DNA from 3 places in the Nocardioides panzhihuensis genome. Region 3 is predicted to be linked to each of the others. Evidence: predicted binding sites of a transcription regulator. Region 3 holds the regulator's gene; each other region holds the start of a gene.
The links. The regulator LexA, encoded in region 3, represses DNA repair genes until DNA is damaged. The targets are predictions, from matches to a motif close to TCGAACANNTGTTCGA.
Positions count from the first base shown of each region.

Region 1 (6,755 bases), 3.4 Mb from region 3:
ACAGGACGATGATGACGATAAAAGGCAGGAATTCCACGGGGGTTCGGCTCCGACAGTCTCAGGGGTCAACCGGCAGTCGCACGGCGACGTGCAAGTCTAACCAGGGACCTGGTTGAGACTGTGACTCAGGGCTCATCCCAGAGCGTGTCCACCGACCAGGCCGCGGCCTCGGCGTTGGCGGGCACCGGCAGCCCGAGGTGTGCCCAGGCGGCCGGGGTGGCGACCCGGCCCCGCGGCGTACGGGCCAGGAAGCCGGAGCGGACCAGGAACGGCTCGGCGACCTCCTCGACCGTCTCGCGCTCCTCAGCCACCGCGACGGCAAGGGTGGAGATGCCCACCGGTCCCCCGCCGAAGCGTCGGCACAGGGCGTCGAGGACGGCCAGGTCGAGGCGGTCCAGGCCGAGCGGGTCGACCTCGTAGAGGTCCAGGGCCTTCTGGGCGACCTGCTGGGTGACCGTGCCGTCGGCCTTGACCTGGGCATAGTCGCGTACGCGGCGCAGCAGCCGGTTGGCGATCCGCGGGGTGCCGCGGGAGCGGCCGGCGATCTCGGTGGCGCCGTCGTCCTCGACGGTGACGTCGAGCAGCCCCGCAGAGCGGCGCACGATCAGCTCGAGGTCTGCCGGGTCGTAGAGCTCGAGGTGGCCGGTGAAGCCGAACCTGTCGCGCAGCGGGCCCGGGAGCAGCCCGGCGCGCGTGGTCGCGCCGACCAGCGTGAACGGGGGCAGGTCGATCGGGATCGCGGTCGCGCCCGGGCCCTTGCCGATGACGACGTCGACCCGGAAGTCCTCCATCGCCATGTAGAGCATCTCCTCGGCGGGGCGGCTCATCCGGTGGATCTCGTCGACGAAGAGCACCTCGCCCTCGTTGAGCCCGCTCAGGATCGCGGCCAGGTCACCGGCGTGCGTGATCGCGGGCCCGGAGGTGATCCGCAGGGGCGCGGCCATCTCGGCGGCGATGATCATCGCGAGGGTGGTCTTGCCGAGCCCCGGAGGCCCGGAGAGGAGTACGTGGTCGGGGGCCCGCTCGCGCTGTCGCGCCGCCTCCAGGACGAGGTTGAGCTGCTCGCGGACCCGCTGCTGGCCGATCAGCTCGTCGAGGCTCTTGGGGCGCAGCGCCGCCTCGACGACTCGGTCGTCACTGTCTGCCTCGGCGATGGTGAGCGAGGAACTGTACCCATCAAAGCGGGAGTCCTCCTCGTTGGCCTGCAGGTCGTCCTCGTGCATCGGTTATGCCTTCGACAGGGTGCGGAGCGCTGCACGCAGGAGAATCGAGATGTTGGCCTGGTCACCGGCCTCCGGCTCGATCGCGGTGACGGCCTTGTCGGCGTCCTTGGCGTTGTAGCCCAGGCCGATCAGCGCCTCGGCGACCTGGTCGCGCCACGGCGCCGACGCGGCGGTGGGAGCGGGTGCGGAGGCGGTGCCCGTCGGCGCACCGATCCGGTCCTTGAGCTCCAGGATCACCCGCTGGGCGCCCTTCTGGCCGATGCCCGGGACCTTGGTGAGGGTCTTGGCGTCCTCGCCCGCGATGGCGATCCGGATGCCGTCGGGCGAGAGCACCGCGAGCATCGCCTGGGCGAGCTTCGGGCCGACGCCGGAGGCGGTCTGGAGGAGCTCGAAGAGGGTGCGCTCGTCGGCGTCGGTGAACCCGAACAGCGTCAACGAGTCCTCACGCACGACCAGGCTGGTCGGCAGATAGGCCTCCTCGCCGGCGCGGAGCGTGGCCAGCGTGTTGGGGGTGCAGAGCAGCTCGATGCCGATGCCACCGACCTCGACGACGGCAGTGGAGAGGCTGACGGCGGCGACCTTGCCGCGTACGGACGCGATCATCTGCGGACCTTCCCTGCGGCCGCGGCGACCGCGGCTTCGATGCGGTTCTGGGCGCCTCCGCGCCACTGGTGGGTGATGGCCAGCGCGAGCGCGTCGGCGGCGTCGGCCGGCTTCGGTGGGGTCGGGAGCCGCAGGATGCGGGTCACCATCGCGGTCACCTGCTGCTTGTCGGCACGACCGTTGCCGGAGACGGCGGCCTTGACCTCGGACGGCGTGTGCAGGGCGACCGGGATCCCACGCCGGGCGGCGCAGACCATCGCGAGACCGCTGGCCTGGGCCGTACCCATGATCGTGGAGACGTTCGAGCGCGCGAAGATCCGCTCGATCGCGACCGCGTCGGGCCGGTGCTCCTCGATCCAGGCGTCGATCCCCTTCTCGATGCTCACCAGTCGCTCCCAGACGGGAAGGTCGGAGGACGTACGGAGCACGCCGACGTCCACCATCGACAACGGCCGGCCGAGCGAGCCGTCGACCACACCCATCCCGCACCGGGTCAGGCCGGGGTCGATCCCAAGCACCCGCATCAGCACCTCCATCGAACGTCTGTTCGTAGCGTACCGGCATCGCTGGTCGAGCCGCCGGAGCCCCTGGGCGGAGGCGTGTCGAGACCAACACGGTCCCCTGTCGCGCTCGATAGACCGTGTTGGTCTCGACACGGGTTCGCTCGTTCCTCACGAATCCGGCTCGACCAGCGCGGCGCGTCAGGCGTCGACGGTCTCCATGACCTCGTCGGGGACGTCGGCGTTGGAGAAGACGTTCTGAACGTCGTCGAGGTCGTCGACCGCGTCGATGAGCTTGAAGACCTTCTCGGCGGCGGAGGCGTCGGCGACCGGGATGTCCATGCTCGCGACGAACTGGACCTCGGCGGAGTCGTAGTCGATGCCGGCGTCCTGCAGAGCGGTGCGGACCGCGACCACGTCGGAGGGGTCGGAGACGATCTCGAAGGACTCACCGAGGTCGTTGACGTCCTCGGCGCCGGCGTCGAGGGTGGCCTCGAGAAGGTCGTCCTCGGAGACCGACTTGCTCTCCTGCGCCTTCGCCACCACGACGACGCCCTTGCGGTCGAAGAGCCGCGAGACCGAGCCCGGGTCGGCCATGGTGCCGCCGTTGCGAGTGACCGCGGTGCGCACCTCCATCGCCGCCCGGTTGCGGTTGTCGGTCAGACACTCGATGAGGAGCGCGACGCCCTGGGGGCCGTAGACCTCGTACATGATCGTGTCGTAGCTGACGCCGCCGCCGTCGAGCCCACCGCCGCGCTTGACGGCGCGGTCGATGTTGTCGTTGGGGACCGACTGCTTCTTGGCCTTCTGGATGGCGTCGAAGAGGGTCGGGTTTCCGGTCGGATCAGGACCGCCGGTCTTGGCCGCGATCTCGATCGTCTTGATGAGCTTGGCGAAGAGCTTGCCGCGCTTGGCGTCGATCGCCGCCTTCTTGTGCTTGGTCGTTGCCCACTTGGAGTGGCCGCTCATCTGGAAACCGTCCTTTGCCCCGCGTCGTCGCTGTGCTTTCGAGCCTTGTCGAGCCGCCACCGGCTCCGTTGTCTTTTCGGGTCACAGGGCAGCGAGACCCCATTCTAACTACGTGCGGTACGTCACGCTCAGCAGCAGGTGTCCAGGAACAGCCGGTGCAGCCGGTCGTCGGCGTTGACCTCGGGATGAAAGCTCGTGGCCATCAGCTGGTTCTGACGTACGGCGACGGCGTGTCCCGCGATGCCGGCCAGCACCTCGACCCCCGCGCCGACCTCCTCGACCCACGGCGCCCGGATGAAGACACCGTGGACGGTCTCGGCCAGGCCGGTGACCTCGAGATCGGTCTCGAACGACTCCGTCTGCCGCCCGAAGGCGTTGCGCCTGACGGTGATGTCCAACCCGCCGATGGTCTCCTGACCCTCGGCTGCGTCGAGCAGCCGGTCGGCCAGGAGCACCATGCCGGCGCAGGTGCCGAGCGCCGGCATCCCGCCCCGGACCCGCTCGCGGAGCGGGTCGAGCAGATCGAACGTACGCGCCAGGCGCCACATCGTCGTCGACTCACCGCCGGGGATGACGAGCGCGTCGCAGGCGTCGAGCTCCTCCCGGCGGCGTACGGACGTTCCCTTCACCCCCAGGCGGTCGAGCGCGGCGAGGTGCTCGCGGACGTCACCCTGGAGGGCGAGTACGCCGGTGGTGGTCACCAGCCGCGCTCCGCGAACTGGATCGACCTGGCCGGCTCGTCGACGTTGATCCCGACCATCGCCTCGCCCAGACCGCGGGAGACCTTGGCGACGACGTCGGGGTCGTCGTGGAAGGTGGTCGCCTTGACGATCGCCTCGGCACGCTGGGCCGGGTTGCCGGACTTGAAGATGCCGGAGCCGACGAAGACGCCCTCGGCGCCGAGCTGCATCATCATCGCGGCGTCGGCCGGGGTCGCGATGCCGCCGGCGGTGAACAGGACGACCGGCAGCTTGCCGTTCTCGGCGACCTCCTTGACGAGCTCGTAGGGCGCCTGGAGCTCCTTGGCAGCCACATAGAGCTCGTCCTCGGCCAGGGCGCCGAGGCGGCGGATCTCGCGCCGGATCGTACGCATGTGGGTGACCGCGTTGGACACGTCACCGGTGCCGGCCTCGCCCTTGGAGCGGATCATCGCCGCGCCCTCGGTGATGCGGCGCAGGGCCTCGCCGAGGTTGGTCGCGCCGCACACGAACGGCACCGTGTAGGCCCACTTGTCGATGTGGTTCTCATAGTCGGCCGGGGTCAGCACCTCGGACTCGTCGATGTAGTCGACGCCCAGGGACTGGAGCACCCGGGCCTCGGCGAAGTGGCCGATGCGGGCCTTGGCCATGACCGGGATGGAGACGGCCTCGATGATGCCGTCGATCATGTCGGGGTCGGACATCCGGCTGACTCCGCCCTGGGCGCGGATGTCGGCGGGGACGCGCTCCAGCGCCATCACCGCCACTGCTCCGGCGTCCTCGGCGATCTTCGCCTGCTCGGGGGTGACCACGTCCATGATCACGCCGCCTTTGAGCATCTCCGCCATCCCGCGCTTGACCCGCGAGGTTCCCGTCTCGTTCATGCTTGTTGCCATGTGGCGATCGTAGGTCGGGAACCGACGTACGCCACCCTCGGAAAGCCCTGGTCAGGCCACTGTTCCCGAAGTGGACTGATCGCCGGTGAGGGCTTCGGCGGCCTCGGCCACCGCGGTTGGCGTGCCGGCGAGGGACCAGAGCACTCCCCCGGCCTCGACCTGGATCGTGGTGCCGCCGACGCCGAGGACGAGGGCCGCCCCGGGGAGGCGGTCCCAGTCGGGGACGGAGTGCTGGCAGAAGAGGTGGAGCTTGCCCTGGGCGATGGCGGTGAGGTCCATCGACCCGGAACCGAGGATCCGGATCGAGGCGGCTCGGGCGGCGACCCGGACGTACGCCTCACCGGACGGGTGGCTCAGCTTGCGCGGGTGGAGGTAGGTGGTGAGGCACGCGTGCGAGAGCGGCGTGTCCGGCATCGCGTCGAGTCGGATTCCGTTACGGGTGGTGGGCAGCTCGGGGCCACCGACGTAGACGGCGTCCTCGGCCGGTGAGTAGACCGCCCCCAGGACGATGCTGTTCACGTCTCCCGGGGCACCGTCGGTCAGAGCCAGCGCCGAGCACCACCAGTCGAGGCCGCGGACGAAGTTGTAGGTGCCGTCCACCGGGTCGATGGTCCACACCCGTCCGGTGGCCGACTCGCGAGCGGAGCCCTCCTCCCCCAGGATGCCGTCGCCGGGGTGCTCGGCCGCGAGCCGGTCGACGATCGCCTTCTCCGCGGCCTTGTCGGCGGCGGTGACCAGGTCGGAGACCGAGGTCTTGGTCTCGACCGAGTCGCCGATCCCCGCGGTGCGCATCTTCGCCGCGAGGGAGCCGGCGCCGCGGACGAGCTCCGCGGCGAGGCGTACGTCTGCCTCGGCCGGCGCGGTCACGAAGCCGCCTCTTCGGCGAGGGCCTGGCGGCGGACGGTCCAGATGCGCTGGACGACGGTGATCGTCGAGGCGACGGCGAGGATCCACAGCGCGATGTAGATGAGCATGTCGAGGGAGAAGATGCCGGCGAGGCCGGTCATCACGAGGATCAGGACGAGCCGGTCGGCGCGCTCGGCGATGCCGACGTTGGCCGTGAAGCCCAGGGACTCGGCGCGGGCGCGGGCGTAGGAGGTGACCGCTCCCGTCACCAGGCACCACAGGGTCAGGGCGAGGTAGAGGTCGGAGTCGCCCGGACCGGCGAAGTAGAGCGCCAGACCACCGAAGACCGCCCCATCGCCGAAGCGGTCGAGGGTGGAGTCCCAGAAGGCGCCGAACTTCGAGGTGCGGCCGACTGCGCGTGCCATCGCCCCGTCGATCAGGTCGCTGAAGACGAAGCAGGTGATGAAGACGGTGCCGGCCAGCAGCTCGCCGCGGGGGTAGAAGGCCAGCGCTCCGACCGCTACTCCGATGGTGCCGACGAGAGTGACGGCGTCGGGGCTGATCTTCAGCGCCACGAACAGCCGGACGATGGGCGCGAGGACGACTCCCTGAACGAAGCCTTTGATGTGATCCAACATGGCGCGGCCACGCTATCGGATCCCGCCGAGACGTCACTCCCGCGCGCCGAAACGTCACTCACATTCCGCCGAGGCGTCACTTGCGTCGGCCGAGGCGTCGCCCCCGTCGGCCGAAGCGTCGCCCCCGTCGACCCAAGCGTCGCCCCCGTCGACCCAAGCGTCGCCCCCGTCGACCCAAGCGTCACTCCCGTCGACCGAGAGGTCAGCGGATGACGCCTCGGCCGACGCACGTGACGTCTCGGCCGACGTACGTGACGTCTCGGCCGACGTACGTGACGTCTCGGTTAGGTTCCTTCGGTCAGATCGCGGACCTCGGCGTAGCGGGCGCGGACTGCGGGGTCGGGGTCGGCCTCGTACGTCTCGGTGCCGGCGAGCTCCCAGG
Region 1 covers NZ_JACBZR010000001.1:2,553,099-2,559,853, forward strand. The annotation lists gene yajC (preprotein translocase subunit YajC) at 1-37, opposite strand, end outside; gene ruvB (Holliday junction branch migration DNA helicase RuvB) at 126-1,223, opposite strand; gene ruvA (Holliday junction branch migration protein RuvA) at 1,227-1,826, opposite strand; gene ruvC (crossover junction endodeoxyribonuclease RuvC) at 1,823-2,350, opposite strand; gene BJ988_RS12155 (YebC/PmpR family DNA-binding transcriptional regulator) at 2,528-3,295, opposite strand; gene pdxT (pyridoxal 5'-phosphate synthase glutaminase subunit PdxT) at 3,424-3,996, opposite strand; gene pdxS (pyridoxal 5'-phosphate synthase lyase subunit PdxS) at 3,993-4,889, opposite strand; gene BJ988_RS12170 (inositol monophosphatase family protein) at 4,941-5,756, opposite strand; gene pgsA (phosphatidylinositol phosphate synthase) at 5,753-6,373, opposite strand; gene xylB (xylulokinase) at 6,658-6,755, opposite strand, start outside.
Region 1: a site for LexA is predicted at 2,362-2,377, ahead of ruvC (crossover junction endodeoxyribonuclease RuvC). Genes of this name have one in related genera too.

Region 2 (6,755 bases), 1.7 Mb from region 3:
CGGGTGCGGGGGTCGCTGCGTACGGTCGCCTTCAGGTCGGCGAGGACCATCTTGTCCGCCGGGATCTGGCTGACCTCGGCGACGTAGTCGCGCACCGTGCGGCTCAGGTGCTGGTGGCCGACCCGAGCGGGTACGTCGCCGCGGTGCACGGCCCGCTCGATCCGGTCGATCTCGGCCAGGTGCTCGGCGCGCAGGTCACGAGGCTCGGGGACCCAGGGCGTCTCGACCTCGACCACCGGCGGGCGCTCGCGGGTCAGCAGGATGACCGCGAGGTAGTAGAGGGCCACCGCGGCGAGCAGCGCGAGCGTGAGCACCAGCCACCAGCCCGAGTGGGCGATGGGCTGCTGGAACTCCTCCGGGAGGCTACCGGCGCGCATGCCGGTGCCTCTCCAGGAGGTGGAAGACCGCGCCGATGGCGGTGGCGTCGTCCTGCACCCGCTGGTAGGCGATGCCCAGGCGGTCCAGGATGCTGCGCAGGCCGTGCTCCTCGGCGGCGGCCAGCTCGGCGTACTGCGCCTGGAGGACCGCGTCACCGCTGAGCCATCCCGGCAGGGCGGAGGTGGTGTCGATGTCGACCGTCGGCGCACCGCCCGCCACGGCGGTGGTGGGGTCGAGGTCGTCGATACCGGCGATCAGGACCTCGTGCTGGACGGTGAGGCGACGAAGGATCGCGGCCATCTCGTCGCTGACCGAGTGCTCGTCGGTGACCACGAGCAGGATCGCCCGGCGGCGTACGTTGGTGGCGATGTGGCGCAGGACCGCGACGATGTCCGCCTCGGCGGCATCAGGGGTGATCGCATCGTGGGCCTGCCCCAGCGCGCGCTCGAGCGCGACCTCGGTGTCGGCGGGCTTGGTGAGCTTCTGGGTCGCCGAGTCGCCGTAGGCGACCGCGACCTTGTCGCCGTGACGAACGCCCAGCCAGCCGACCAGGCCGGCGGTGAAGACGGCGATGTCGCGCTTGGTCGTGGTGCCGGTCGCCTGGGCCGCCATGCTCCGGCCCGTGGAGATCGCCAGCAGCACCAGATGCTGGCGTTCTGCGGTGAACCGCTTGACCAGCAGGCTCCGCGAACGGGCCGTCGCCTTCCAGTCGATGTCCTTCACGTCGTCCCCGGGGACGTACTCCCGCAGGTCGTGGAAGTCCATGCTGCGCCCGGTCTGGATGCTGGCGTACTCCCCGTCCAGCAGGCCCACCACCTTCCGGTGGGCGTGGATCATCAGCCGCGTGCGGATCCGGGGAAGGTAGGTCGCCATGGCTGTGCCACTCAGGGGCTAGGGACAGCGCGGACCAGCGCGTCGACCAGCATCTCGGGCTGGACCTTCTCGGCCAGCGCCTCGAAGCTGAGATGGAGCCGGTGGCGCAGGATGCTGTGGCGCAGCTCGCGCACGTCCTCGGGCGTGACGTAGGAGCGGCCGAGCAGCAGCGCCGCCGCGCGCGACGCCTGCAGGAACGCGATCGAGGCACGCGGGGACGCCCCGATCTCGACGTAGGAACCGGTCTCCGGCCCGAGAAGCTGGGAGGCGTTGCGGGTGGACTGGACGAGGGCGACGATGTAGCGCTTGATCGCGGGGTCGACGTAGACCCGCTTGGCGAGCTCTTGGAGCCAGATCACGTCGTCGGGGTCGGCGACCGGGCGGGTCACCTCGTGGTCGGGTCCGAGAGTGCCGGCCTCGATGCGCTCCAGGACGACGAGCTCCTCGCCGTCGCTGGGATAGTTGACGATCTCCTTGAGCAGGAACCGGTCCATCTGCGCGTGGGGGAGGACGTAGGTGCCCTCCTCCTCGATCGGGTTCTGTGTGGCGAGCACCATGAACGGGCGCGGCAGCGGGTGGATGTGGCCCGCGATGCTGGTCTGGCGCTCCTGCATCGCCTCGAGCATGGCGCTCTGGGTCTTGGCGGAGGAGCGGTTGATCTCGTCGAGCAGCACGAAGTTGGCGTGCACCGGGCCGAGCTGGGTCTCGAACTCGTGGTTGCGCTGGTCGTAGACCTGGGTGCCGATGATGTCGCTCGGCAGCAGGTCGGGAGTGCACTGGATCCTGGAGAACTTCGCCTCGACCGTCTGCGACAGCGTCGCCGCGGCCAGCGTCTTGGCGAGCCCGGGGACGCTCTCGAGCAGGACGTGACCCTCGGAGAGGAGCGCGATCAGGAGCGCTGTCCTGAGCCGCTCCTGGCCGACCACACGGCTGCTGAAGGCGGTGCTGATCCGCCCGACGATCTCCTTCGCCCTGGCGATCTCCTCCGCGGACGGCGGGGCGAGGGGCGGTGCGGTGGTGGTCAAGGCGGCTCCAGAGGCGTCGGCTGTCAGTCCCATCCTTTCCTACCAGCGTACGGAACGCATCTGGGGCCCCGCCTCAGAAGGCGCGCGACCTCTCAGAAGACGTTGCGGGGGCGGAACTGGACCGAGATCCGGGGGCCTGCGGAGGAGACCTTGGGGATGGAGTGCTCCCAGGTGCGCTGGCAGGAGCCGCCCATGACGACGAGGTCGCCGTGGCCCATCTGGATGCTCATGCCCTTGCCGCCGCCGGTGGGCCGCAGCGCCAGCCGGCGTGGGTCGCCGACGGAGACGATCGCGACCATCGTGTCGTTGGCGCGGCCCCGGCCGATCCTGTCGCCGTGCCAGGCGACCGAGTCGTGGCCGTCGCGGTAGTAGCAGCAGCCCGCGGTCACGAACGGCTCGCCGAGCTCGGGCAGGTAGTGGGCGGTGAGGCGACCACGCGCCTCGGCCAGGCGTGGGTGGGGAAGAGGGTCTCCCTGCAGGTAGGTGTGCAGGAGCCGAGGCACGTCGACGACGCGGTCGTACATCTGGCGGCGCTCCTCGCGCCACGGGACGCCGTTGACCAGAGCTGCGAAGACGTCGTCGGGATCGGGCAGCCAGCCTCGGGCGATGTCCACCCAGGCTCCGCGGTCGAGCTGGATCCGCTCGTAGCTCGTCTCGGCGGTCTCGTCGTCTGTCGGGGCGAAGAGGGTTCCCTGGAAGTCCACCTTCGCAGCATACCTCGTGATCGAACATGTGTTCTAGTGAACATCGGACATCGATACTTCGTTGCAGATGAGGCGCCTCATCTCGATGCAGTGTCACAACTTGACGAAATTCGGGACGTACGCGAGGTGTACACCTACGCTCGGCTCATGGTCCGGCCGGTCGAGGGTGAGCGTTCCCTCAAGCACGTCCAGATCCGGGAGTACGTACGGGAGCTGGTCGTCGGCGAGAGCCCGGGCGCTTCGGCTCCCTCAGAGCGTGAGCTGGTCCAGAAGTTCAGCGTTGCTCGGGCCACCGTGCGACAGGCGCTCGACGCGCTCGTCGCCGACGGTCTGCTGGTCCGGATCCCGGGCCGGGGCACCTTCGTGGCGCGTCCTCCGCGGGCAGCGAGTCCGGTGCTCGGCTTCACCGAGGAGATGGCTCGCCGGGGGATGCAGGCATCCTCCGAGACGCTGCTGCTCGGCCGGGAGAAGGCAGGGCCCAGCATCGCCCGCGCGCTGGCCATCGAGGAAGGCGCGGCCGTCATCCACTGGCGTCGCCTCCGTCGCGGCGACGGGGTGCCGATCTGCGTCGAGGACGTCTATCTCGACGAGATGATCGTGCCCGGTCTGCTCGAACGCGCCGCGCCGTCCAGCCTCTACGCCGAGCTGGCCAGCCGCCGGCTGCGGCCGTCGTGGGTCGACGACACGTTCCGCGCCGATGTGGCCAACATCGAGGAGGCCACGCTGCTCGGCCTCTCCGTCGGCGTGCCCGTGCTTCGCAGGCAGCGGAAATCAGTCGCGGGGGACCGCTACGTCGAGGTGTGCCGCTCGGTCTACCGAGCAGACCGCTACGCGCTGCACCTGCAGCTCGGGCCGTCCTGACGCCGAGAAGTCGGGCTCAGAGATCGCCGAGCGGTGCGACGACGTCGCCGCTTTCTTCGCAGACCCAGATCGGGTCGGGCCCACCCAGGTCGGGTGTGATGTGCAGCGAGTGTGTCGGCGACTCGGGCGGACAGCTGGTGCACACCGGCCACCGCTCGGAGACCTCGCCGTCGAAGAGCAGGTCCTGCACGTCCTGGGCGACCAGGCCGGCAACGTACGCCTTGCCCTCCGGCCACTGCTCCACCCACCAGCCGCGCTCGGTCATCGCGTCCTCGAGGGCGGAGACGGCGGCCGCGCCGGCGAGCCCCCGGGCATCGAGGTCGTGGAGCACCCTCGCCCGAGCCTCGAACAGCACTGTCGTGTTCATCACGGACCATTCTTGCCGACCGGTCAAGGAGCCGCCATGCGCGATCGCGGACGATCGCGGACAATCCTCCTTGTGATCCTCATCGACCCGCCGAACGTCCCCAGTCGTGGCCGGATGTGGTCGCACCTCGCCAGCGACACCTCCTACGAGGAGCTGCACACCTTCGCGAGCCGGCTGGGCATCCCCGCCCGTGGGTTCGACCGGGACCACTACGACGTCCCGGCCGAGGCCTACGACGATCTCGTCGCCGCAGGCGCCGTCGAGGTCACCTCTCGGGACCTGGTCTCCGCGCTCCTCGCCGCCGGCCTGCGCCGCCGCAAGCCACGCAGACCGCGCTAGCCAAGGCGTCACTACGGTCGGCCGAGACGTCACTGCGGTCGGCCGAGGCGGCGTGGCTGTGACTACTCGGCCGGCGCGGGTGACTTCTCGCCCGGCGGGAGTGACGCCTCCGCGCTTCGCGCGGTTACTCCCTCGCTCGGCGCGAGCGGACGAGCAAGCTCGCCGCTCGACCTCGCTCGGTCGTCTCGGCCGGGCTGGACATCCGGCGGGTGGTGAGCCAGATGGCCGCCGCGATCAGCAGACCGAGACCGCCGCCGAGGACGAAGCCGCCCGGCCAGCCGATCAGGTCGATGGCGAACCCGGCGGCGGGGGCACCGACGGCGCTGCCGAGGGTGATGGCCGAGCCGTGCCAGCCCATGACCTCGCCGCGTACGGACGAGGGGACGTGGCGGGTGATCGCCTCGAGCGCCGCGGTCAGGGTCGGTGCGCAGAAGAAGCCGCTGAGCAGGAGCAGGGCGGTGAAGGAGATCGGGTCCCAGGCGAACGCGGTGAGCACCGTCGTCGCGCCCAGCAGGACGAGCATCACCGATGTCGGCGGGTGACTGTTGAGGGCGCCATAGATGAGCGCGCCGAGCAGCGAGCCGAGTGCCCAGATCGCCATCACCAGACCGAGCAGGGGAGTCCGGTCGAAGTCGCGCATCGCGGCCACGGTGCCGAGGTCCTCGGCGATGAGGATGAGCGAGGCGGTGAAGGTGCCGGCGAGGAGCAGCGCGACGCCAGGGCTCAGCCACGACGGTGGCCTGAAGCGGCGAGCCGGTCTGCCGGTGTCGCTCGGGACCGCGTCGCTCGGGACCGCGTCGCTCGGGACCGCGTCGCTCGGGACGGTCGGGTCGCCCTCGGTGATCCTCGGGTTGAGCAGCCACAGCAGCACAGCGGCCACGATGCCGAGCCACTGGATCATCAGCAACGCCCATGACGTGCCGAAGTAGCTCGCACCGAGGACGCCGAGGACCGGACCGGCCATGAAGGCGAGCTCGGTCATGATCGCGTCGGCGCTGAGCGCCGCGGTGCGCTGCCCGGGGCCGACCGAGCGGAGCATCACCTGGCGCACGATCGAGAAGGACGGCACGGTGAAGAGGCCGGCGACAGCAACCAGCGCGAGCAGCGGGAAGTAGCCGACCCAGGGGGCGATCGACCAGGCGATCGGCAGAACGGCCAGCGGCAGCAGGAGCGTACGCCGCAGGCCGAGGCGGTCGAGGAGGCGACCGAGCCAGGGTGCGGAGATCGCCATCGCGATCGCGAGGGCCGTCGAGACCAGGCCGGCCTGGGCGTAGGAGCGGTCCAGGGGACCGACCACGTGGAGGGTCACGATCACAGCGGACGCCGGCATCGGGATCCGGAGGAACAGACCCAGCACGAGGATGCGGCGAACATCGGGAATCCGCCACAGATCGGCGTAGGTCTTGAAGCTCACCGACGAATTCTGTCACCGAGATGGCATCCGCCACCAATTGTTATTGATCAGGCGACAGTTATGTGGTGAGCGTCTCCGTCTCGGCCTCGAGGTTGGCCCGGGCGGCGGTCTCCCAGCTGATCCGGGCGAAGGGCGTGGAGAAGAGCGACTCCTTCTCGAGGAGCCGCTCCAGGACCTGGGCGCGGCCGGCGCGGAACTCCTCGTCGGAGAGGTGCTGGTACTCCTCGCGAACCGTCGAGACGTACTCCGCATACCGATCCGCCGGGGCCGCCAGGATCGCCAGGTCGGCATCGGAGAGCACCCGGCCGCCGTGGTCGTCGGGCGCGGGGTCGTGGGTCTCGGTCAGTCGCACCAGGCGGGCGACCTCGGCGACCGCGTCCGCACCCAGGTAGGCGCCCAGAGCGTCCTCGGCCCAGGTGGCCGAGCGCTCCTCGGCGTCCCGCTCCCCGTCGTAGACGGAGTCGTGGAAGAACGCCGCCAGGGTGACGGTCAACGGGTCGAAGCGCTCACCCTCGTCCCGCAGCTCCTCGATCCGGTCCAGCACCTCGGCGAGGTGCCGACGGTCGTGATAGCGGCGGGTCGGCTCGTCGTACGCTGCCAGAATCTCACCGAGAAGTTCGGTCGCTTCGGGCAGCGGCCAATGTTGAGGGAGCTCCATGGGCCAGAACGCTAGCGTCAGGCCGGGTAGGCGCGCACCCACCGGGTGTGCGGGTTGCCCGCGATCTTCTCCAGCGTCGTCGGCGGTACGTCGGTCACGTCGGTGACCACGAAGCCGGTCTCGCCGGCGGTGGCGA
Region 2 covers NZ_JACBZR010000001.1:4,299,583-4,306,337, reverse strand. The annotation lists gene BJ988_RS20450 (hypothetical protein) at 1-377, opposite strand, end outside; gene BJ988_RS20445 (DUF58 domain-containing protein) at 364-1,251, opposite strand; gene BJ988_RS20440 (AAA family ATPase) at 1,263-2,276, opposite strand; gene BJ988_RS20435 (alpha-ketoglutarate-dependent dioxygenase AlkB) at 2,369-2,980, opposite strand; gene BJ988_RS20430 (GntR family transcriptional regulator) at 3,128-3,841, shown strand; gene BJ988_RS20425 (hypothetical protein) at 3,858-4,208, opposite strand; gene BJ988_RS20420 (DUF4031 domain-containing protein) at 4,281-4,547, shown strand; gene BJ988_RS20415 (MFS transporter) at 4,672-5,961, opposite strand; gene BJ988_RS20410 (HD domain-containing protein) at 6,020-6,619, opposite strand; gene serA (phosphoglycerate dehydrogenase) at 6,637-6,755, opposite strand, start outside.
Region 2: a site for LexA is predicted at 3,001-3,016, ahead of BJ988_RS20435 (alpha-ketoglutarate-dependent dioxygenase AlkB). Genes of this name have one in related genera too.

Region 3 (6,755 bases):
GTGCCAGCGAGGTGCCTGAGCTGGTCGTGATCAACAAGGCCGACATCGCCGACCCGCTGGTGATCGCCAGGCTGCAGCGGGCCGAGCCCCACTCGGTCGCGGTCTCGGCCAAGACCGGAGAGGGCATCGACGCGGCCATCAGGGCCGTGGAGAGCGACCTGCCGAAACCGGGCGTGGAGTTCACCGCGCTGGTTCCCTACGAGCGGGGTGACCTGGTCAACCGGATCCACCAGCACGGCGAGATCGACCACCTCGAGCACACCGCCGAAGGCACGGTCGTCAAGGGCCGTGCCAACGCCGACCTGGCCGGCGAGCTGGCTGCTTACTCTGCCTGATCCAGAACGCTGATCCGGGGCTGATTTCGGCGTTTCGACATCGGTGATGCCAGGCTCGTCCCTCACACTTGGGACGGTCGGTCGTAGGAGAGGGCACGGATGCGGACAGACGTACGTCGGGCGGCGCGCGCGATGATCGTGAGCGCGCTGGCTGGTGCTGTCCTGGTGGCCACGCTCGCAGGCTGTGCCAGCGAGGACGACGGCGCGCTGCCGGGGCGGGTGCCGGAGCACGAGACGCAGGTGACCCAGGACCTGTGCACGCGGCTGGCCGCCGAGTCGGTGGCCCGTGCCGCGGTGGTGACCGGGGCCGGCGAGCAGGTCGTCGTGATCGGCGACTCCTGGGCCTCGGGCTTCGGGCTGGACGACCCAGGTCAGTCGTGGCCGCGCTATCTCGACGGTGAGGTGCGGGTCTCCGGCTTCGGCGGCACCGGCTACTCCCGTGGGCTGATGGAGCGATGCGGCCCGATCTCCTTCCCCGAGCGCGTCCCCGACGTGCTCGCCCAGGGGGCCGACCTGGTCGTGCTCGAGGGCGGCATCAACGACTCCAAGAGCGAGCTCGACGAGGTCGAGAAGGGCTTCCGCGACACCCTGAACGAGCTGAAGGGCTACGAGGTCATCGTGCTCAGCGCACCGAAGGTGAAGTCGCGCGCCAAGGCCATCAGGGTCGTCAACAAGATGATGCGGCGGGTCACGGCGGAGTACGGGGTGACGTACGTCAACGTCTTCGACCTCGAGCTGCCCATGCTCGAGGACAACACTCATCTGACCGTCGCGGGCCACATGCAGTTCGGGGAGATCGTCGCCCGGCGGATCGCGGAGAGCCGATCGGAGACTGTCCCCGCGCACGGCTAAGGTTGCCCGAGTGACCGCAACCGAAACCGTCTCCCAGTCGCCCGTACGCGAAGCCCTCGCGGATGCGGTCGCGACCCTCGGCGGGGCCACCCGCGATGGTCAGGTGCTGATGGCTGACGCGGTGGCGCAGGCGCTCGCCGACGAGGAGCACCTGCTGGTCGAGGCCGGCACCGGCACCGGTAAGTCGCTGGCGTATCTGGTCCCGTCGCTGCTCCACGACAGCCGGGTCGTCGTGGCCACCGCGACGCTGGCGCTGCAGCATCAGCTCGTCGAGCGCGACCTGCCGCGTCTGGTGAAGGCGATCGGCTCCCGCCCGGGCGTCGACGCCTCCTACGCCGTCCTCAAGGGCCGCTCCAACTACGCCTGCCTCCACCGCGTGCGTGAGGGGGCTCCCGACGACCAGGGCACCCTGGTCGACGTGCCGCTGGGTGCGATGGCGGAGAAGGTCCTCGAGCTCCGCAGCTGGGCCGAGAAGGAGGCGGACAAGGGCGGCAGCGGTGAGCGTGACTCCGCGCCGCGGCACACCGACCGCGAGTGGCGCCAGGTCTCGGTCAACCACCGCGACTGCCTCGGTGCCGCCAAGTGCCCCTTCGGTGAGGAGTGCTTCGCCGAGGTCGCCCGCGAGAAGGCTCAGAAGAGCCACCTGATCGTCACCAATCACTCGCTGCTCGCGATCGACGCGATCGAGGGGGTGCCGATGATCCCGGAGTACGACGCCGTGGTGATCGACGAGGCCCACGAGCTGGTCGCCCGGGTGACCCAGGCGGCGACCGACGAGCTGACCGCGGCCGAGGTTGAGCGGGCCGCCCGCCGCGCTCAGAGGCACATCGACGGATCCGAGGCCGACGACCTGGCCGACGCCTCCGACGCGCTCCGAGCGGCGATCAACGAGACGTCGCCGGGGCGGCTGATCACGCTGCCCGAGGTCGTCTCGGACGCCTTGGTGCTCGTGCGTGACGCTGCTCGCTCCGCGCTCTCCGCGCTCCCCAAGCCGAAGGACTCCGAAGGCTCTGACCCCGGCTTCCAGCAGGCCAAGGGTGGCCTGCAGGAGGTCTTCACCACCGCCGAGCGGATGGCCGCTGCCGCCGAGTCCGACGTCATCTGGATCAACGAGGGTGGCGACAGGATCCCGCCGCGCCTGTGTGTCGCGCCCCTGCAGGTCTGGGCGCAGATGCGCGACAAGCTGCTGCGGGAGAAGACCGTCGTCTTCGCCTCGGCGACCCTCAAGCTCGGCGGCGACTTCGGCCCCGTGGCCGGATCCCTCGGGCTGAAGGCGGAGGAGCGCGCCGAGCTCGGCGCCGGGGCGCAGCGTACGGAGGACGTTCTGCCGTGGATCGGGCTGGATGTCGGCAGTCCGTTCGACTACGGCAGGCAGGGGATCTTGTACGTCGCCCGCCACCTGCCCCCTCCCGGGCGCGACGGCATGGGCGCCAAGACCATGGACGAGATCGTCGACCTGGTCGACGCCGCGGACGGGCGTACGCTCGGGCTCTTCTCCTCACGCCGTGCCGCCGAGGCGGCCGCCGAGGTCGTGCGCCAGAAGCTGCCTCACCTGACCACGCTGGCCCAGGGCGACGCCCAGCTGCCCGAGCTCGCCGCGCAGTTCGTCGCCGACCCGCATACGGTGCTCTTCGGGACGCTGTCGCTGTGGCAGGGCCTCGACGTGCCCGGTGACACCTGCCAGCTCGTGATCATCGACCGGATCCCGTTCCCGCGGCCCGACGACCCGCTGATGTCGGCCCGGCAGCAGGCGGCCGACAAGGCCGGCGGCAACGGGTTCATGCAGGTCGCAGCAACTCATGCGGCGCTGCTGCTGGCGCAGGGGGCCGGTCGGCTGATCCGCACCACCACCGACCGTGGGGTCGTGGCCGTGCTCGACGCCCGCCTGGCGACCGCCCGCTACGGCGGGTTCCTCAAGGCGAGCCTGCCGCCGATGTGGGCCACCACCGACCCCGATGTCGTCCGAAAGGCTCTCAAGCGGCTCTCCGAGCTGGCCTCTGCCTGAGCCAGCGGTATCGGCTCGTCCTGACCAAAACTCACGCCGAGTCGGCTCGTCAGAACGAGCCGGCTCGGCGTGGGATGTGCGTCAGCGGTAGGTCTTCGCCCACCAGCGATGGGTGGCCTTGTCGGGCGAAGCGACACCGCGGCAGGAGAACGCGGTGCCCTGGCCACACTTGAAGTTGCTGCTCGCGTTGGCGAAGGTGACCTCGACCTTGCGGATCCGCTTGGAGGAGAAGCCCTTGATGGTCTTCGTGGCGATGCCGTCGCGGTTGGGCTTGAGGTAGTAGACGCTCCGGGTGCCGTCGGTGCGGAAGACGCTGACCACGGCGGCGTTGGCGTCGCGACGAGCCACGTCGACCTTCACCCGCAGCTTCCAGCCCTTGCCGACCTTCTTGGGCACGAGGCGCTGCGAAGCGTAGGTGAGGTGCTTGAGGGTGAACTTGCCGCCGATGGTCTGCCGCTTGGCGGGCAGCGCGATGCGGCCGTCGTAGACCGGCGCGTAGTAGGCGCGGCCCTCGCTGTAGGTCTTCGAGGGGGCCAGGTTGGCGGCGGCGAAGCGGACGTACTGCTCCTTCAGGGTGGTGCCGCGAGCGGCGAGCGCCCGGCGGATCGCGAGGGTGGAGTAGGTCGACGGGGCCCGGTTCCAGACGTCGAGGACCACTGCCGGCAGGTCGCCCCGCTCCCTGGCGAAGCGCTCGGAGAGATAGCGGAAGAAGATCCAGTTGCCGTAGATGCCGAGGTTGGAGACGTTGGAGTTGTCGAGCGGCTTGCGCTGGTCCTCGAGCTGGCCGTAGGCGAGGTACTGCCGGTTGTCGTTGATGCTGTCGTAGACCTCGTCCTCGACCCAGGTCGCGGTGGACTCCATCATCCAGCGGTCCTCGCCGGCGTCGTAGGCGAACTGAACCGCGTGGAAGTACTCGTGAGCGGCCGTCACGCGAAGGTTCTCGGTGGGCGTGTTCATGGAGCCGTACTCGCTGGTGGCGTAGTCGTTGTCCAGGACGCAGTAGGCGGTCGCGGCGGTCTTGGAGACCTTCGTCTCCGGCGCGCAGTAGCCGTAGTAGCCCTCGTCGTAGAGGTTCTCCAGGTAGATGTCGACCTTGCCCGGGGTGACCGACTTGTCGGCCGCGGGCTTGCGGTAGCCCGCCTTCACGTAGATGTTGTGGACCTTCGTGACCACGTCGCGGACCTGGGTCGCGTACGCCACGGAGGCCCTGTCGCCACCCTTGCCCGGGGTGTAGTGGACGCAGACCGCGTCGCTGCAGGTCTGGCTGGCCGCGCGGGGACGGGCGAGCAGCTCGCGCGCTGCCGTCTGGTTGGAGCCGTCCAGAGCGTCCTTGGCGTTCCACAGGTCGGCCAGCGCGATCGTCGCGTCGGGGCGGCCGGCGACGTGGCGCCCGGGCACGAACTGCCGCGCGCCGCGAACCGACTGGTTGCGCTTGACCTTCTTGGCCGCCGCGAGCGCCTCACGGGCCGCCTTCTCCGTCACCGGCTGCTCGGCGCTGGTGTTCCCGCCGGTCATCACCGACGCGGCCGGGGTCGACCCGGTTGCGGGCATGGTGGCCGCGAACGTGGCTACGACCATGCCTGCGATCAGGACGAGGGAGCGTTGTTTGCGGTTGATCCGGCGGGCAATGTTTCGCATGAGATACCAGACGTTCGGGAAGGCAGACCAGGGCAGTCTAAGCGCAGAGGGCCGACCCTACACCGGTGAAACGCCTAGACGGGCCGCGAGACATGAGGGTGGTGCCGAGCGCTGCAGGAGACGACTCAGCCGCCGGCCCTGTATGGGCCGGCGGCTGGATCTCACGCAGTGTTCAGGTCTCAGAGGCTACGCAGAACAGCCGTCACCTTGCCGAGGATCGTCGCGTGGGTGCCGTCGATCGGCTCGTACGCAGCGTTGTGCGGCAGCAGCCAGACCTTGCCGTCCTTGCGGGAGAGCGTCTTGACGGTCGCCTCGCCATCGATCAGCGCGGCCACGATCTCGCCGTTCTCCGCGGTCGGCTGCTGGCGCACGACCACGAAGTCGCCGTCGCAGATGGCGGCGTCGACCATCGAGTCACCGGAGACCGAGAGCAGGAAGAGATCGCCGTTGCCGACCAGCTGCTTGGGCAGCGGGAAGACGTCCTCGACGCTCTGCTGGCTCGACGTCTCCTCGGCCAGGATCGGGCCACCGGCCGCGATCCGACCGACCAAGGGGACCATGGTGGCGTCGGGGTTGGGGTTGACTGCGGCCTCGGCGGCGACCGTCGTCTCGGGCTCCTCGCCGGACATCGCCTTGCGGTGAGCCATCACCTCGGGGAGGAAGACCTCGAGGGCGCGGGGTCGCTTCGGGTCCTTGCGGATCAGACCACGCTGCTCCAACGCGCGGAGCTGGTGGGCCACGCTGCTGGTGCTGGTCAGCCCGACCGCGGCGCCGATCTCGCGCATGCTGGGCGGATAGCCGCGCTGCTCGATGCTGTCGCGCAGGTGCGCGAGGATGCGCTGCTGACGCGGCGTGAGCCCGGTCGCGTCCGGCGGCCCATCGGGCAGCTCGCGGACGCGGCTCTTCTTCGAACCGCCTGATCCGGTGCCTGTCTTCTGCGTGGTCATGTCATCACATTAGTCCCTCTGGCACCACTACTTCAAACATCTGTTCGATCTCATCTGTGACGCGTGTCGGCGCTCGAAAATTCTTGGGCGCGCCACTTGCGTTGTTCGAACACGTGATCTAACTTCGAACATGTGCTCGATCGAACACGTGATCGAGAGACTTGTGAACTGGAGGCCGTGATGAGTGCAACCGTCTATGTGCTGCCCGTAGCCGAACCGCCCCGCCCTGTGCGTGAGGAGCGCCGCTCGACGGTGCGACTCACCCGGCGAGGACGGGTCGTCGTGTTCGCGTTCGCGTTGGTCGTGCTCTTCGGGATCGCGCTGATCGGGGCGAAGGTGGCGTTCGCGGCGGAGAACGGTGCGGAAAAAAGTGCCAGATTTCTTGGCCCTGACTCCGCCGCCCACACGATGGTCGTCGGTGATGGCGACACGCTCTGGGACATCTCCGCGAAGGCCATCGTCGGCACTGACGCCTCGATTCGGGAGATGGAGCAGACGATCAAGGAGCTCAACGGCCTCGAGTCCTCGATGCTCCTGTCCGGGCAGACCCTGATCGTGCCGACCGCGCCGTAAGGCTCATTGATGTCCGGCTGCTCCTTCGAGACGACTGAGCGAGGTCGAGCGGCGAGCTTGCTCGTCCGCTCGCGCCGAGCGAGGGAGTCAGCCCGCGCAGCGGGCACCCTGGCAGCCGGCAACCGGGGAAAGTGAGAGTGCTGCAGACGATGGGAAGCGTCTGCAGCACTCTCGCTGTTTCGGGGCCTGCTGTTTCGGTGTCAGTGACGCCCGCGATAAGGGCTGTCCGGCTCGGCCGGCGGCCACTGCTTGTTGCGGATGCCGTGTCGCGGCGGCCACTCGTCGTCCGGTTGGTCGGACGGGTCCTGGGGTTGCCGCTGGGCGGGCATCGCCTGGGTTGCCGCGGGATCCTGGGTCAGTCGAGCCCGAGAGCCGGTCTGGCCGTAGCTGATCGGCGCCTGGTAG
Region 3 covers NZ_JACBZR010000001.1:5,974,957-5,981,711, forward strand. The annotation lists gene hflX (GTPase HflX) at 1-335, shown strand, start outside; gene BJ988_RS28315 (SGNH/GDSL hydrolase family protein) at 435-1,187, shown strand; gene BJ988_RS28320 (helicase C-terminal domain-containing protein) at 1,198-3,192, shown strand; gene BJ988_RS28325 (MXAN_6640 family putative metalloprotease) at 3,274-4,830, opposite strand; gene lexA (transcriptional repressor LexA) at 5,010-5,777, opposite strand; gene BJ988_RS28335 (LysM peptidoglycan-binding domain-containing protein) at 5,958-6,350, shown strand; gene BJ988_RS28340 (hypothetical protein) at 6,551-6,755, opposite strand, start outside.